3 regions of the Bradyrhizobium sp. USDA 4532 genome follow, and region 2 is predicted to be linked to each of the others. Evidence: riboswitches for the same ligand, from Rfam matches in the RefSeq annotation. Region 2 holds a riboswitch; each other region holds the start of a gene.
The links. A riboswitch is a leader RNA that binds a small molecule or an ion and turns the genes downstream of it on or off. The one in region 2 is predicted to bind cobalamin.
Positions count from the first base shown of each region.

Region 1: linked by a shared signal. The riboswitch ahead of J2R76_RS30290 (TonB-dependent receptor) and the one ahead of J2R76_RS12995 (DUF1636 domain-containing protein) in region 2 are both predicted to bind cobalamin.
Region 3: linked by a shared signal. The riboswitch ahead of J2R76_RS31935 (TonB-dependent receptor) and the one ahead of J2R76_RS12995 (DUF1636 domain-containing protein) in region 2 are both predicted to bind cobalamin.

Region 1 covers NZ_JALJZN010000001.1:6,595,860-6,601,479, forward strand. The annotation lists gene J2R76_RS30275 (hypothetical protein) at 1-354, shown strand, start outside; gene J2R76_RS30280 (ABC transporter substrate-binding protein) at 373-1,365, opposite strand; gene J2R76_RS30285 (hypothetical protein) at 1,572-1,745, opposite strand; gene J2R76_RS30290 (TonB-dependent receptor) at 1,858-4,122, opposite strand; cobalamin riboswitch at 4,231-4,429, opposite strand; gene J2R76_RS30295 (iron ABC transporter permease) at 4,542-5,585, shown strand; gene J2R76_RS30300 (ABC transporter ATP-binding protein) at 5,582-5,620, shown strand, end outside.
Region 2 covers NZ_JALJZN010000001.1:2,689,871-2,695,490, forward strand. The annotation lists gene cobN (cobaltochelatase subunit CobN) at 1-711, opposite strand, end outside; gene cobW (cobalamin biosynthesis protein CobW) at 711-1,745, opposite strand; gene J2R76_RS12995 (DUF1636 domain-containing protein) at 1,742-2,116, opposite strand; cobalamin riboswitch at 2,210-2,422, opposite strand; gene cobO (cob(I)yrinic acid a,c-diamide adenosyltransferase) at 2,459-3,112, shown strand; gene J2R76_RS13005 (cobyric acid synthase) at 3,124-4,572, shown strand; gene cobD (threonine-phosphate decarboxylase CobD) at 4,569-5,534, opposite strand; gene cbiB (adenosylcobinamide-phosphate synthase CbiB) at 5,546-5,620, opposite strand, start outside.
Region 3 covers NZ_JALJZN010000001.1:6,948,580-6,954,199, reverse strand. The annotation lists gene J2R76_RS31935 (TonB-dependent receptor) at 1-2,249, opposite strand, end outside; cobalamin riboswitch at 2,357-2,553, opposite strand; partial or broken gene J2R76_RS31930 (IS5 family transposase) at 2,689-3,440, opposite strand; gene J2R76_RS31925 (GTP-binding protein) at 3,717-4,646, opposite strand; partial or broken gene J2R76_RS31920 (amidohydrolase family protein) at 4,648-5,620, opposite strand, start outside.

The DNA of each region.
Region 1 (5,620 bases), 3.9 Mb from region 2:
CTGCTGCGCGTCTCGCGCGGCGAAACGCCGGCGCCGCTGGCCGAGGGGCGCGCCGGGGTGCGGACGCATCTGGCGATGCAGGCGCTGCTCGGCAGTGCGTCGCGCGATGGTACGCGGCGTGACCTGATCCGGGAATGCGGCCGCATCGCCGCGGGCGAAGGGCACTATTGGGGAAGCAGCGAAGAGCTGACGCCGGTGCGGCTCGACTGGCTCAGCGCCGTGCCGCTTGCGATGACGACAGTGCTGCTGCTGGCATCACCGCAGATCGCCTCATCGCTGGCGCGCGGCGGCTTTGGCGCGCATCTGCTCGATCGCGGCAGCATCAAGGCGATCGAGAATGGCGATTTCCGCTAGTATCCCTCCAGCGCGAATTCACCGCACGATCTTGTCTGCGCGCTTCAAGAGCTCCGGTGGAATCTCGACGCCCACGGCCTGGGCCGCCTGGAGATTGAATATCAGCTCTCGCTTGGTGACGACGCCGACTGGCAGGTCGCCCGGCTTCGCGCCCTTGAAAATCTTGTCGGCGAATGTCGCAAACTCGCGCCATGTATCGGCGACGTTGGCCCCATAAGTAATCACCCCGCCGGCGTCCGCCTGGCCGCCGGGAAACATTGCCGGCAAGCGGTTCTTGATGGCCAGTTCACCGACTCGTTTTCGATTGCTCCAGGGCACCGGCACTTCAAGGACCAGCAGCGCCTGCGCGCGCTCCTTTGCCATCCCGGCAATCGCGGCCTCCAGATCGTCTGCACCCTTGACCTTCACGATTTGCGGCTCCACCCCCTGGGCCTTGGCTGCTGCCTCGTTGGCACGATCAATCGGGGCGAGCCCGCGTTCATCCGCGCCGGGGATCGTTTGATCACTGAGAATCGCAACGCGCGTGATCCCGGGGAATGCCTCCTTCAGAAGCTTGAACTGGTCGCTGGCCTGCTGCGGATCGAGGTTGGTGAGGCCCGTGACGTTGCCTCCCGGTTTTTCCATCGAGGCGACAAGCTTCAACGCGACCGGATCGGTCACGATCGCAAAGATCACCGGGATCGTCGACGTGGCTTTCTGCGACGCGACCGACGCCGGGCCGCCGAGTGCGAGGATGACATCCACATTCGCACCGACCAGCTCCGAGGCGAGGCCCGGAAGGCGCTCGAGCTTCGATTCGGCAAATCGCGGTTCGATGACGATGTCGCGTCCTTCGAGATAGCCGCGCTCGGCGAAGTCGCTCAGAAGGTTCTTCTTGATGGAGTCGAACAGCGGCGACGGGCTGCCGTTGACGAGGATTCCTACTTTCCTGGGGGCCTGTTGCGCATCGGACGGGTCGCACATCGACGCGATCATGCAGAAGACCGTGAGCACCGCCTTCGCAAACCTCATGGCACCGCCCCCAGCAAGGACCCAGCGTCCATGCGAAGCCTAGCATCCAGGGGGTGGGCAACCAATCCGGAAGGGTGGTCCGGCCGATGACCTCGCTGCGACCTAATGTCTGCTTGGCGACGACGAGCCGGGCTCGGTAGCTCGCGAGCTACGAGGCCGCCGCGCGCGACTGCGCGCAGGATCTGTGGATCGATATTCGCCGGGCCTCACAACGGCTCGTCATCATTGCCGTAGCGGTCGAGCTTCGGTGTGGCGATATCGCCGTCCTCGTAATAATCATCGTCCTGTAGCGCTGCGGCTGGCGGAGGTTTCTTCGCCTTGTCGTCGGTCTTGTCTTTGGTCTTCGTGCCGCCCTTGGTCTGCTTCCCGGCCTTGGCCATGCGTTTCCCCTGCGCGGGTCAAATCAGCTGCCGGAACTCTACCCCAGTTTCGGTGCGTTTGTAATGTTCGGGGACGGTGCGGCGGGGCAGACCCGCCCCACCGGTTCACGCTCTAGAACGTCGCGCCGGCCTTTACCATGTAGGTGCGGCCGGGCAGCGGATAGGCCGAGAAGCGGCCTTCGGTGAACGTGCTCGCGATGGCGTAGTCGTAATAGAGCGCGTTGAACAGGTTGTTCACGCTCAGTGACCAGAAGAAGCGGTCAACTTGCCCGCTCAGCTTGATATCGGCGGTGGCGTTTCCGGGAATCCGGCTCTGGGTGTTGGCCTGATCGTTGTCCATGATGCGCGAACTCCAGGCCCGCACCGTGGCGTCGAACACCAGATAGTTCTGCCAGATATTCCAGGTGACGCCGAGATTGCCGGTGTAGCGCGACACCAGCGGCACGTCGTTGCCGGCCCAGATGCCTTCGCGGAACACCGCGCGGGTGATCGCCATGCCGCCGCGCAGGGTCACCGTATCGCTGAACTTGAGCGAGGCACTGGTTTCCGAGCCATAGCGGCGGGTGGGGTCGAGGTTGGTGTTGAAGAACAGCACCGGGTTGAAATGGATTTCGTTCTCGAGATCCATCAGATAGACGCTGGTCTGGACCTGAAACAGGTTGGTCCTGACGCGAAAGCCGCCCTCGACATCCTGCGAGGTCTGGGTCTTGAGCTGGAAATTCTGCGGGATCGGGGCGAAGGTCAGCGGGTCGAATGACGGACCCGACGCGACGCGTTCGTCGACATCAGGCGTGCGGAATGCGCGTGCCGCGCGGCCGAACACCGAGAAGGTGTCGGTCAGGCGATGCTCGGCGCCGACATGCAGGGCGTATTGCGTCTCGTTGCTGTCGAGCGGTGCCGCCTGCGTGTCGAACGCGAACGGCGCATTCGGGTCGTAGCGATCGCGCGCCGAGATGCTGGTATTCTGGACGCGCGCGCCGTAGGAGATGTCGGTCGTTGGCAACAGGCCCAGCGTATGTTGCCAATAGCCGGCCACGCTCTGCTGCTCGATATTGTAGATGTGGAACGGGTCGACGCCCTGATAGGCGCCGCGCGCCTCGCGGAAGCTCGAATCGTAATAGTCGATGCCGGTCAGGATCGTCGACGGCACGCCCAGCATCACATTCTTGACGCTGAGCCGCGGCGTCAGCGACCAGGTCTGCAGCGCGGCGTCATTGTAGGTCGAGGCGAAGCTGATGGTCGGCACCGTGCCGAAGAAGCCGCTCTGCGTCTCGCGCTGCCGCCAGCCGCCGTCGACGATGAGGTCGACGCCGTTCATCAGCGTCTTGGTGAAGCCGGCGGTGACGCTGGCGGTCTGCTGGTTGGCATAGTCGAAGGGCGTCGCGGCGCCGCGGCGATCGGTGAGCAGCTCGTTCACGCCGATCGACGGATCGACCAGCCGTCCGCCGGGTAGGCCGAGCTTCTGGTCGCTGCCGGTGACGGTCAGGAAGGCGGTGAGATCAGGCGTCGTGTAGTTGATGTTGCCGACGGCGTTGCGCTGGTCGAGCGCATTGTTGACGCGGTAGCCGTCCGACTTGATGCCGTTGCCGTAGAACGAGGTGGACCACGGGCCGGAATTGAGCGCCGCGGAGACCGCGGCCATGCGGGTGTTGAACGAGCCAACTCCGGCCTCGGCCCGCATCGTCGTCGGCGGGCCGCCGACGCCGGTCTTGGTGATGATGTTGACGACGCCGCCCACCGCGTTGTCGCCGTAGAGCACCGCGCCGCTGTTGCCGCGCGTGATCTCGATGCGCTCGATCGAATCGAGCGGAATCGTGGTGAGGTCGAAGCCGGCCTTGTCGACGTCGTTGAGGCGGCGGCCGTTGAGCAGGAAAAGGGTATTGTCGGTCGCGAATGCGCCGAAGCCGCGCAGGTCGACCGACGTCTTGGCGCCGTTCGGTCCGCCATAGGGCGTTTGCAGCTGCACGCCCGGCACCTGCGCGAGGATCTCGGGTAACGACTGCACCGGCGAATGCGCGATGTCGTCGGCGGTGATCACGGCCGAGGAGGAGCCGACAATGCCGGCGAACTGGCGGCCGCCGGTGCCGCCCGTTCCGGTGGCCACGCCGGTCCCTGTCGTGCCCGATCCGGCTCCGCTGCCTGTATTGTTGCCTTGCGAGGTGCCCGGCGCCGGGCGTCGCGGCGCCGGCGCTTCGTCAGCGGCCGGCCTGGCGCGCGTGACGTTCTGGTCGCCCGGCTTGGTGACTTCGATCGCCGGCAGCTGATCGGGAGCGGGTGCCTGCTGCGCCCGCGCTGCGGAGACAAGGATCGCCGGCGCGATCATCGTCGACGCGAGCAGAAGCGCGCGGCGCCGCCGATGGAAAGGGAAGGAGAACATAAGCAAGGCCTCGGCAACGTCAGTGGCACGTCACCGCGAACCAGTCTCACCATCGTGCTCACAGCATCAGGTGAAGCTCATGCCTGTACTCCCCGACCGGCAGCATCGCGTGTGACCACGGCTGACGGCAGGTCTCCTGGCTCGCGGGTCGTTACCCTTCGTCGCCTTCCCAGGACCGAGATTCCCAGTGGCCTGTGACGAAGGATTCACCGCATACAGTTGCGGGGGCAGCCGCGGCGTTGGGGAAGTTTCCCCGTACCGCATTCCCTTTTCATCTCATGAAAGAACCGTCATGTTCATCTAGGGTTCGGCCGGGTAGCAAAGTCAATCCGGCGGAAGTCGGGCGGCGGCCGCGCGGCCACGGTTTTTGTCGAGTGTCGCTTGTCTGCCACGGCGATCGCTGTAAGAGCATGGATCCGATGAGCGCGCAGGATTTTGCCTTGGCGGCCGAGGTCGCGGCGCGGCGCCGGTGGGGCGCCACGGCGGCGCTGCTCGCGCTCGTGGTCCTGCTGTGTGTGCTCTCGCTCGGCATCGGGCCGGTGCGGCTGTCGCCGCTCGCGGTGATCGAGGCGCTGTTCGGCGGCGGCAGCGATGTGGCGCAGGTGATCGTGCGCGAGATCCGCCTGCCGCGCACCATCCTGGCATTTGCGATCGGCGGCATTCTCGGGCTGTCCGGTGCGGCGCTGCAAGGGCTGCTGCGCAATCCGCTGGCCTCGCCGTCGCTATTCGGCGCGCCGCAATCGGCGGCGTTCGGCGCGGTGCTGGTGATCGCGCTGGGCCTCGCCGATGTGCGCTCCTACGCGCTGCCGGTGGTGGCGATCATCGCCGCCTTCGGCTCGGTGTTCGCGCTGCTTGCGATCGCCGGCAGCAATGCCGGGCTGTTGATCCTGATCCTCGCTGGGCTCGCGATCTCGAGCTTTGCGGGAGCCGCGACCGCACTGGTGATGAATCTCTCGAGCAATCCGTTTGTGGTGCTGGAGATCGCGTTCTGGCTGCTCGGCTCGCTGGAGGACCGCAGCTTCCAGCACGTGGCGCTGGCGCTGCCCTTCATCGTCGCGGGCGCCGCCATCCTGCTCAGCCAGGCGAGCGCCTTCCGCGCGCTGACGCTTGGCGAGGAGGCGGCGCAGAGCCTCGGCGTCGACGTCGGGCGGTTGCGGCTCTTCGTGATCACGGGCGTGGCGCTTGGCGTCGGCGGCGCGGTCGCAGTCACCGGCACGATCGGCTTCATCGGCCTGGTTGCGCCGCATCTGATGCGTCCCGTGATCGGTCACGATCCGGCGCGGCTCTTGGTGCCCAGTGCGCTCACCGGCTCGGCGTTGCTGCTCGCGGCCGACATCGCGGTGCGCATCATTCCCTCGACCTCCGACATCAAGGTCGGCGTGCTGACCTCGATCATCGGCGTGCCGTTCTTCCTCTATCTGATCATGCGCGAACGCCGCGCGCTCGGCGGAGGCGTGGCATGACGCTGCTCTCCGCCGCCGCTCTCAATGCCTCGCTC
Region 2 (5,620 bases):
CGAGGTGACGAACACACCGTGGGCATCAAAGCCCCTCTCACGCAATGCATCGATCAATGCATCGACCGGCGCCGTATCGCCTGCCGCGAGGTAGGAACGATAGAACGTCACCAGCACGCGCGGCCGGCCGTCCGGTGCCGGCAACGCCGCGATGGCACCGCGCTGGGAATCGTAGACGCCGATCTCGGGAAGATCGATCTCGCCGACCACGGGTCCGGCATAAAGTCCGGACGCCAGCGCCAGTTGCGCGATCACGGCCTGCGCCGCAACGGGGCCGCCCTTGTCGCACAGCACCTTCAGACGGCGCAGCGTCGAGACCGGCAAGGTCGAGAACTCATCCAGCCGCAGATCGTCGCGGCCATCGGCCGGCAGCACGACCAGGGCGATGCCGCGCTCCTTCGCCAGCCGATGCACCGCGGCCAGCCCGTATGACCAATAGGGCTCGCCGCCGATCAGCCGCACCAGAATGCCGCGGGCGTGCGAGAGCGTCCGCTCGATATAGGTATCGACCGACAGCGGATGGCGCAGCTCCGCGAGATTGGCGAGCCGCAGCGACGGCAGCGCAGCACGGCCCCGCCGCCAGCCGGCCGCGAAGGCAGCAAGATCGCTGTCGGAAAACGACAACACCACGAGATCGGCCGGATCCTGGCCGAGGTCCCTTGGCGTCGCGGTCTCCTCAAGGCCGCGGCTCTCGCGGAAGACGACGTGCATCAGACACCAAGCCGTGCCCTGATCGCGGCTTCATCGATGTCGGCATGTTCGCCGATCACGACGAGCTTCGACCGCCGCGCCCGGGCACCCCAGGGCATGTCGAACTGATGCCGCACCCGCTCGCCGACCGATTGCACCAACAGCCGCATCGGCTTGCCTTCGACCGCGATGTAGCCCTTGGCGCGCAGCACGTTCTGCTCGCGCGCCAGCCCCTTGATCGAGGCGACCAGCGCGTCGACATCCGAAACTTCCGGAAGATCGATCACGACGGAATTGAAATCGTCGTGCTCGTGTTCCTCCTCGCCATCGTGATGCGACGGCCGCGCCGCGAGATCGCTTTCCGCCGCCGCCCCGAGCCCGAGGATCACGCGCGCGTCGATCGTGCCGTCGACGACGGGCAACATCGGCACCTCGCGCGGCATCTCGGCCGCGATCACCTCTTTCGCTGCCTTGATCCCCTCCGCCCCCGCGAGGTCCGCCTTGGTCAGCAGCACGATATCGGCACATGCGATCTGGTCCTCGAACACTTCCGACAGCGGCGTCTCGTGGTCGAGATTGTCGTCCGCCGCACGCTGCGCATCCACCGCGGCCGGATCAGGCGCAAAACGGCCGGCGGCGACGGCCTCGGCGTCGGCGAGCGCGATCACGCCGTCGACCGTGATCCGCGAACGGATCTCCGGCCAGTCGAACGCTTTCAGCAGCGGCTTCGGCAGCGCGAGCCCGGAAGTTTCGATCACGATGTGATCGGGCTTCACGTTCCGCGCCAGCAACTGCTCCATCGCCGGGATGAAATCATCGGCGACGGTGCAGCAGATACAGCCATTGGCGAGTTCGACGATGTTCTCGGCCGGACAATTGGCGTCGGCGCACGACTTCAGGATGTCGCCGTCGACGCCTTCGCTGCCGAATTCGTTGACCAGCACCGCGAGCTTCTTGCCGTTGGCATTGCGGATCAGATGCTGGATCAGCGTCGTCTTGCCGGAGCCGAGAAAGCCGGTCACGACGGTGACCGGAATTTTGGCGAGCGTGGTCATTCTGCGGCCTCCGGCACGACGGGAAGAGGTGGAATGCGGGCGAGCGATTGCTTGCGGAAGATTTCCGGACGGCTGCGCCACGGCACGATGCCGTCGGGCGCCGCCGCATAGGCGGAGGCACCGGCGATCACATCCGCGGCATTATCAGCGGACAGGCCGCCGTAGACATAGGACCACCGCCCCGGCGCGCTGAGCGCGACCGAGCAACCCTGGCTGCAGGCCGACAGGCATGCGACGGGAACCAGATTGACGTCATCAGGCACGCCGGCCTCGACAAGCGCGGCATGCAGGCGTGCACCGGGCGCGAGCTCACCTTCCGCCGGCGTCTGGCCGGCGCGGCAGGTGATGCAGACATGAAGTGTAACGCTCATCGCCCTTCCTGGATTGACAGCGGGAAGCGATGAGGCACACGAACCGATTTTGGACAGGTTCGTTCCCCGTCGCGGAACACCCCGTCCGCCGGTTTCACAACATGCTGCGTTGGCAGGTCTCCCGGCTTGCGGAGCAGGTTTTACCCTTCGATGCCCACCTTCCCGACTCCGTATGGAATCAGTGGCTTGGGCATCTCTCCGGTCACGGTCGCGGGGGCGGCTGCGCTTCGGGCCCGATTCAGCGGAGCCCTATCGCATTCCCTCTTCGCCTGTCGTAGGACAGGAACCGACGCGGGACCACCATTCGTCCAAGCCTCGCACTTGTCAAGCCGAAGGAATGTGATGACTTCTGATGGAAAGGGCGCTGAAGACGGCGCCGTCGGCACCGATCTTTCGCCGGATGCGCGCCACGCGGACAAGATGGCGAAAAAGAAGGCCGCCCGCGACCGCATCATGGCGACCAAGAGCGGTGAAAAGGGCCTGATCATCGTCCATACCGGCGCCGGCAAAGGAAAATCGTCCTCCGCGTTCGGCATGATTGTGCGCTGTGTGGCGCACGGCTTTCCCTGCGCCGTGGTGCAGTTCATCAAGGGCGCCTGGGATACCGGCGAGCGCCGCCTGCTCACCGGGCATTTCGGCGATCTCTGTCAATTCCACGCAATGGGCGAAGGCTTTACCTGGGAGACGCAGGATCGCGCCCGCGACATCGCGGCAGCGCAAGCCGGCTGGGAAAAGGCCAAGCAGCTGATCGCAGACCCGAGCCTGCGCATGGTCGTGCTCGACGAGATCAACATCGCGCTACGCTACGATTACCTTGCGATCGCCGATGTCGTCGACTTCCTGACCACGTCGAAGCCGCCGATGACCCATGTCGTGCTCACCGGGCGCAACGCCAAGGAGGAGCTAATCGAGATTGCCGATCTCGTCACCGAGATGACGCTGGTAAAGCATCCGTTCCGCTCCGGCATCAAGGCCCAGCCGGGCGTCGAGTTCTGACGGGCATCACGATGGCGCGCGCATTGATGATCCAGGGAGCCGGCTCGGACGTGGGCAAATCGCTCATCGTCGCCGGCCTCGCCCGCGCCGCGAGACGGCGCGGCCTGCGCGTGCTGCCGTTCAAGCCGCAGAACATGTCGAACAACGCCGCCGTGACCGTCGATGGCGGCGAGATCGGCCGCGCACAGGCGTTGCAGGCGCTCGCCGCCGGCGTCGAGCCGCACACCGACATGAACCCGGTGCTGCTGAAGCCCGAGACCGATGTCGGCGCCCAGGTCATCGTGCACGGCAAACGGATCGCCACCGCACGCGCGCGCGAATATGCCGGCATGAAACCATCGCTGACGGGCGCGGTGCTGGAGAGTTTTGCGCGCCTGAAGCAGCGCGCCGATCTGGTGCTGGTCGAGGGCGCCGGCAGTCCCGCCGAGGTCAACTTACGCAAAGCCGATATCGCCAATATGGGATTTGCGCGCAAAGCAGACGTGCCCGTGGTGCTGGTCGGCGACATCGACCGCGGCGGCGTGATCGCGCAGCTCGTCGGCATCAAGATGGTGATCGACCCTGATGATGCCGCGATGATCCAAGGCTTTGTCATCAACAAATTCCGCGGCGATCCGACATTGTTCGACGACGGCTATCGCCTGATCGAAGAACGCACGGCGTGGCGCGGCTTTGGCGTGCTGCCCTGGTTCGTCCGCGCCGGCGAACTTCCGGCCGAAGATGCGCTCGGGCTCGGCGAGGCGCGCAAGCCCGGCCAGTGCAAGATCGCGTTCCTTGCGCTGTCGCGGATTGCCAATTTCGACGACCTCGATCCGCTGAAGCTCGAGCCCGGCGTCGATCTCGTGATGGTACGTCCGGGCGAAGCCATCCCGGGTGATGCGAAGCTCGTCATCCTGCCCGGCTCGAAATCGACCCGCGGCGATCTCGCCTTCCTGCGCGCGCAGGGCTGGGACATCGACCTCCTCGCGCATCATCGCCGCGGCGGCCATGTCCTCGGCCTGTGCGGCGGATACCAGATGCTTGGACACAGCGTCGCCGACCCCGATGGGATCGAAGGTCCTGCCGGCGAAACGCGCGGGCTCGGGCTGCTCGATGTCGCAACCACCATGACCGAACAGAAGACGCTGACGCGCTCCAGCGCGGTGCATGCCGCGACCAGCCAGCCGATCAGCGCCTATGAAATCCATATCGGGCGCACCGACGGGCCGGATCGCGCGCGGCCCTTTGCATCACTCGACGGTACGGCTGAGGGCGCGGTCTCCGCAGACGGGCGCGTTCACGGCAGCTATCTGCACGGCCTGTTCGCCTCGGACGAATTTCGCAAGGCGTTCCTTGCACAGCTCGACATCCCCGCGGCGGATCAGACTTACGGCGCCAGGGTCGAGAGCGCGCTCGACGCGCTCGCCGGGCACATCGAGACCCATCTCGATGTCGAAGGCTTGCTCGCGCTGGCGCGCTAAACGGGCAGCACGGCGGAAAGGCGCGACCACTCGGGCTCACTGCCCGGCAAGCCGAGGCGCAGCCATCCCGGTTTCTGCTGGAAGACCCGCGACCAGATCTGCGCACGGGCAAGTTTCTCCTGCGCAGCCAATGCATCGCCCGTCTGGTAGAGCCGGAACAGCAACGTGCCACCGAGCAGCGTCCAACCCTGCGATCGCGCTATTGCATCGAGCCTGACGCAGTCGTCCGCGAGCCGCGCGGCCGTGGCCTTGGCCCAGTCGTGATCGAGCAACGCGCGCCGCCCGATCGCGATTGCTGCTCCCGAAACCGGCCATGGGCCCGCCCTCGCCGCAAGCGCGGCGACGTCCGCCTCGCTGCCGATCGCGAAGCCGAGCCGCAAGCCGGCAAGTCCGTAGAACTTGCCGAAGGAGCGCAGGATCAGGAGCCCCGCGCGTCCTGCTTCCGGTGCAAGGGACAGGTCAGGAACGGCGTCCGCAAAACTCTCGTCGATGACGAGCCGGCCAACGCGCGGCAGCAGTGCCAGCAACTCGCGCCGATCATGGCGTCGTCCGTCGGGATTGTTCGGATTGACGACGACGGCGATGTCCGCTCCCGCCAGCGCGGCGAGATCGGACACCTCGGCGACGTCCCAGCCGGCGGCCGACAACACCGCGGCATATTCATTGTAGGTCGGCGCCAGAATCCGCGCCCGCCCCTTGAGCGCCAGATGCGGCAGCAACTGAATCGCGGCCTGCGCACCACCCATCGCCACGATCGGCGCCTTGGTGACATAGGCCTGCCGCGCAGCGTCGTGCAGCGATTCAAGATCGGATCGCGACGGCAACGCGCTCCATTGCCTCGGCTCGACATCGACCAAGGGATACGGCACCCGATTGATCCCGGTCGACAGGTCGATCCAGTCGTCCGCGGCGCCGCCGAAGCGCTGCCGGGCGACATCAAGGTTCCCGCCGTGCTCACGCATGCGCCGCTCCTTCACGCCAGCGCCAGGACCAGCAGCGCCCCGGCCAACAGAATCATGGCGTAACGATAGAGTTTCAGCCCGGTGAG
Region 3 (5,620 bases), 4.3 Mb from region 2:
TCGGCGGTACGCGGCATGCCTAGCAGCCACTGCCCGGTGCCGTTCGAGGTCGCCGCGTAAGCCTTGTCGAACAGGTTGTAGACGCGGAACGCGACCGTGGTGCGGTCATCCGGCTTCCACCTGACGCCGCCATTGACCACATTGTAGCCCGGACGCAGCTGGGTGTTGGCAAGATCGGAGTACATCGCACCGACGATCTGCACGCCGCCATAGACCGACCAGTTGGGCGCGAAATCCCAGGTCAGCCAGACATTCGAGACCTGCTGCGGCACGTTGACCGGGACATTGCCGTTGAAGCTGACGATCTTGCCGCCGACCACCTGGCTGTTGTTGTCGTATCTGGCGCGCAACAGCGCAAGATTGGCGTCGACGCGCCAGCCGTCGTTCAGCGCGAGCCCGATCGATCCTTCGACCCCGCGGGATGATTGCTGGCCGATCTGCAATGCCACGCCGCCGGTAGGGTTGCCGGGATCGGGAATCGTGAGCCCGGTCTTGACGATCTCGTAGGCGGCCAGCGTCCACTCGCCGCGGCCGCCCCAGAACGACTGCTTGACCCCGATCTCGGTCTGCTTGCCGGTCGCAAGCTGGAATGTCTTCTGCGTGGTCGACAGTGAGATCAGATTGCTGACCGGATCGACGCCGACCGCGTACTGGCCATAGAACGCGAGATTCTTGATCGGCTCGTAAACGAGGCCCGCGCGCCAGCTAGTGCCCGATAGCGTCGTCTCAAAACTGTTTGCCGGCGTCTTGTAGTCGGTGCGGTCCACTCCGGGGCGATCATACCTGACCCCGGTCACCAGCGACAACTGATCGGTCAGCGAGAGCCGATCCTCGGCGAACAGCGCGTATTGATTGACGATCGCGTTGAAGCCCGGCGTGGTCGCCGTCGTCGTGGCGAAGAACGATCCGGGATCGAACACATAAGGATTGACCGACGACGCGCCGCCATAGGGCGAGTTGTTGGTATGGGTGAAGTCGATCCGGTTGACGTCGAACCCGGCGACGACCTGGTTCGCAAGGCCGAACACGTGGCCGCTGAAGGTCGTATCCATCCGGTTGCCGAGCTGCTTCTGGTCGTGGAAGATCTCGATATAGCTCGTGCGATCGATCAGCTGGGTCTTCGGATTCCAGGTGTAGTTCTCGATGTCGCGCCAGTGCCGCTCGCTGGTCAGGTAATACAGCGTGTTGTTGACCTTGATGCCGTCGGCGACGTCCCACTCGGTCTTGAACCGGGTCCAGCTGTCCTGATAGCGGATCGCGCTGTCCGCTGCATTGTAGTTCTTGAAGCGCAGCGCGTCCTGGATCGCGCCGTTGATCAGCGGCGTGCCGAAATAGCGCGACGGGCTGCGATCGCCGTAATCTTCCGAGAGCGTGAAGGCGAGATTGTCCGACGCCTGCACCCGCACGGCAGCGGAGACCACCGCGTTCGAGGTCTTGTCGCGATCGACCCAGCTGTCCGACATGTTGCCGGTGGCGTTGATGCGGTACGACACATTGGGATTGATCGGACCGGTGCTGTCCACCGAGAGCCGCCGCGTCATGTTGCTGTCGAGCGAAACCTCGGCCTCGTTATAGGGCGTGCTCTGCGGCTTCTTCGGAATCACGTTGATGACGCCGCCGATCGCGCCTTCGCCGTACAGCACCGAGGCCGGGCCGCGCAGCACTTCGATGCGCTGCGTCGACCAGGTGTCATAGGGGAACGTCTGCGTGCCGGAGCCGATATAAAAGCGCGTGCCGTCATACAGCGTCATCACCGAGTTGCTGCCGGCAAAGCCGCGGGTGCTGAACGACAGGCCGCCATTGCCTGGCGCCGGCGTTGCGACGAACCCGGCCGCGTCCTGGGTGACGGCATCGAGCACATTATGCTGGCCGCGTTCAGCGATGGTCTGCGCCGTGATGATCTCGACGCTGGCCGGCGTCTGCAGCGGGGTCAGGTTGAGACGACTGCCGGTGCCGCCCTGCGTGGTGGCATTGAGCGTCGGCGATGCCGATCCCGGTACGCCCGACGCCGCGACGCGCGGGGCGTTGCCGGCTGTTGCAGGCCTCGGCCGTGGCCGCGCCGCAGCGGTCATGTCACGGCTGCGCGCCGCAGGCTTCGGCTTTGCCGCAGCGGAAGGCGCGACCTCAATCGGATCGAGTCTGGTTGGTGGCGGCGTTTGTGCCGAGCCTTCGACCGGCAACAACAATGATGACAGGGAGCAGAGAAGACCGAGGCGCCATTTGCGCGCAACGGGAGAGGACGGAGACATGAAAAGGACTCGCGGTAACGTGGCACGTCACCGCGAACGTGGACTGGCGCATTGCCAAAAAAGGCAGTGCTCCGATCCCACCAGGACGCCCCCGCCCGATGTGCTCGCGTGTGACCACGACTGACGGCAGGTCTCCTGGCTCACGGGTCATCGCCTGTCGACGCCTTCCCGGGCCGATGGCCCAGTGGCAAAATTGACGAAAGGCTCGCCGTTTACAGTTGCGGGGACAGCTGCGGCATTGGGGTTACCCTCGCACCGCATTCCCTTTTGATCCCCGAAGGGAACCGTCGGCAAAAACGATAGGTGGTGCCGGCAAGGCTGTCAATTCGATGCGATTGTCGCACACATGCTTTGCGAGATGCTGCTGCGGCGATGACACAGCGACGTCGAGGGCTGACGCCGAAAGGCAACCCGTCATCCTGAGAGTCTGACTCATAAATCACCCAACCTTAGCTGCAGCCGCGAGTCTGCGGGTCAGGAGCCTGATGTGTGCAATCAGCAGCCAGGCAGCTTCGGTTGCCACCGTCGCCTCGAAGTCCTTGGCGAGGCGGCGGCATCTGCCGAACCAAGCGAATGTGCGTTCAACCACCCACCGCCTCGGCAGAAGCTGGAAGCCTTTGACGCCTTGAGGCCGCTCGACGATCTCGACAGTCCATGGACCGCAGTCTGAGAGCGCGTCGAGGAGTTGATTTCCGCGGTAGATCCGGTCGGCAAAGACGTGGCGCAGCCGGGGGAAGTTCATCCGCACGTTCTTCAGCAGCGGTACGGCGCCATGGCAGTCCTGAACGTTGGCCGGATGAACATGAACCCAAGGAGGAGGCCATTGGTATCCGTCACGATATGCCGCTTGCGGCCGTAGATGCGCTTGCCTGCATCGTAGCCGCGCGGTCCGCCAGCTTGCGTGGTTGGCGCACTTTGACTGTCGATCACGGCTGCCGTCGGCTTCGGTGTCCGTCCAAGCTTTTTTCGCGCCCGGCGGACAAGCACGCTGACAATCCTCTGCCACCGGCCTGTATCCCGCCATCTATAAAAATAGCCCTGCACCGTCGAATAGGGCGGGAACTCCTGCGGCAACGCCCGCCACTGGCAGCCGGTCGAAACGATATAGAGGATCGCTTCGATCACACGACGCAGCTCCGTCTTACGCGGCCGGCCGCGCCGGTTCGCTCGCGGCAACAGGCGTCTGATCACCGCCCACTCCGCATCGGTCATATCGCTTGCATAACGCAGATCGTCCCGCCGATATTGCTCCCGAGTGATCTTGGTCCAGGGCATCGTGCTCTCCCTCGAATCTTTGCAAATCCGATGGAATCACACCCCACTGAGATCACTCACCCATTTTTCAGTCAGGCTCTGAGGAGCGCGGCACGCGCGTCTCGAAGGATGCACGGCCCGGCTGGTGGCCGATTCATCCTTCGAGACGCTGCTTCCCTCGCACCTCAGTATGACGGGAAACGTAGGTTCGCGTCACTGAGCCTCGACGCATCCCTGCATCACCTCATCAATCTCCGCGCGCGACAGCGCACCCATCTCGGCGATGAACACGATGCGCGTGCGCGGCACGCCGGGCGACGGCACGCCGCCCGCAGCCAAGGTCGCGCGGCCGCCGGCGAGTTGAAACACGGTCAGCCGCCCGGGCTGCTCCACCGTCTCGAACAATCCCTTCGCCCGCGCCAGCTTCGGCGCCAGTCTGCCGATCGCCTGCTGCAAGCGCGGCAGCACGACGGGCCACTCCGAGGTCCAGCTCAGCGTCTCGAAGCGATCGGACGCCGGCCGTCGCGGCGCGGTCTCGCGCGGAGCCGGCACATGATCGAGGTCCGCCGGGAACAGCAGCGCGGCCGGCACCTCGCCATGCAAGGCATCCACCACCACGGCCGCCGGACGCACCGCGCGCACGGCGTCGCGGATCGCGGCGCACGCAGCGGCGTCAGTCAGATCGACCTTGCTCAGCGCCACCACATCCGCCGCCCGGAGCTGCGAGCGCAGCAGCGCATCGTTCAGCATCGCCGCAGGCTGCGTCGCGTCGACCACGCACAGCACGGTCTCCAGCGGCGCCTCCTTCCAGATCACGGGATCCATCAGGTTGCGGATGATGTCGGCGGGATCGGCGATCCCGCTGGTCTCGATCACGATGAATTCGGGACGCGGATCACGCCGCAGCAAGGTTGCGAGCGTGCGCAGCAGGTCGCCCTCGAGTGTGCAGCAGATGCAGCCATTGCTCAGGCTGACCACGCCGTCGCCGGCGCCGGCGATCAGTTCCGCATCGATATTAACGGCGCCGAAATCGTTGACCACGGCGGCGATGCGCCGCCCTTGCGCATGCGCCAGCAGATGGTTGACGACCGTGGTCTTGCCCGCCCCGAGGAAGCCCGCGACCAGCAGGATCGGGACCGGCACCTCAGCCCCCCGTGATAGGCCGGCGCACCGGCCGGCCGGGACGCGCCGCGACATCGAGCACACCATCGCTGATCAGCGGCTGGCCGCTGACCACGAGATGCCGCACGCCCTCCGCCGGACGATTCATCGCCGAGAAGGTCGCGCGATCGCTCAGCGTCTCGTAGTCGAACACCACAACATCGGCGTCGGCGCCGACCTGCAGCCGGCCCTTGGCCCGCATCGCCGGCGTGCTCGCCGACAGGATCTCGGCCGGGATCAGCGCGCATTTGCGGATGCCTTCGAGCAGCGACACTTTCTTGCGCTCGCGCACCCATTCACGGATGAAGCGGGTGAAGCAGCCGGCCGAGCGCGGATGCGAGGTGGCATCGTCGGGCAGCGGCCACGCGTCGCCGCTGTAGGGACGGCCGTCCGACAGCGTCCACGGCATCGCGTCGGAGGCGATCGCGCCGCCCGGATACAGCACCGCCATATCGAGCAGATCGCGATGATGCGCGTTGTTCTCGATGTCGAGCACATGCCACAGCACCAAGGTCGAGGGCTCTTCGGCCTGTGCCGCCAGCAGCTCCTCGCGGCTGCCGAAACGGTGACCGTCGGTCACGCGCTGCACCGAATCGTAACCGAGGCCGTTGCGCTCCTCGAATTTCGGATCGCTGAAGAAGGTCGCCGCCAGCACGGTCGAGCCGGTGCCGTAGGGATAGGCCTCCACCGTGATCGGCAGGCCCTGCGCCTGCGCTTTCGCGATCAGCGCGACACAGCGCTCGATATCCGTCTTGCTCGACGAGTTGAGTGGCAGATGTGCATATGCGCGCCGGTGGCGCCGGCATAGCCGATCAGGCGGATATAGGCTTCCGCCGCGCTCTCAGGATCGATCCGCGACATGTAGGCGACGTGGGTGAAGGTCGGCACCGCATGATCCGCCGCGAGCTGGCACACCGCGGTCAATTCCTGCACGCCGGCGCCCGGCGCATAGGCGT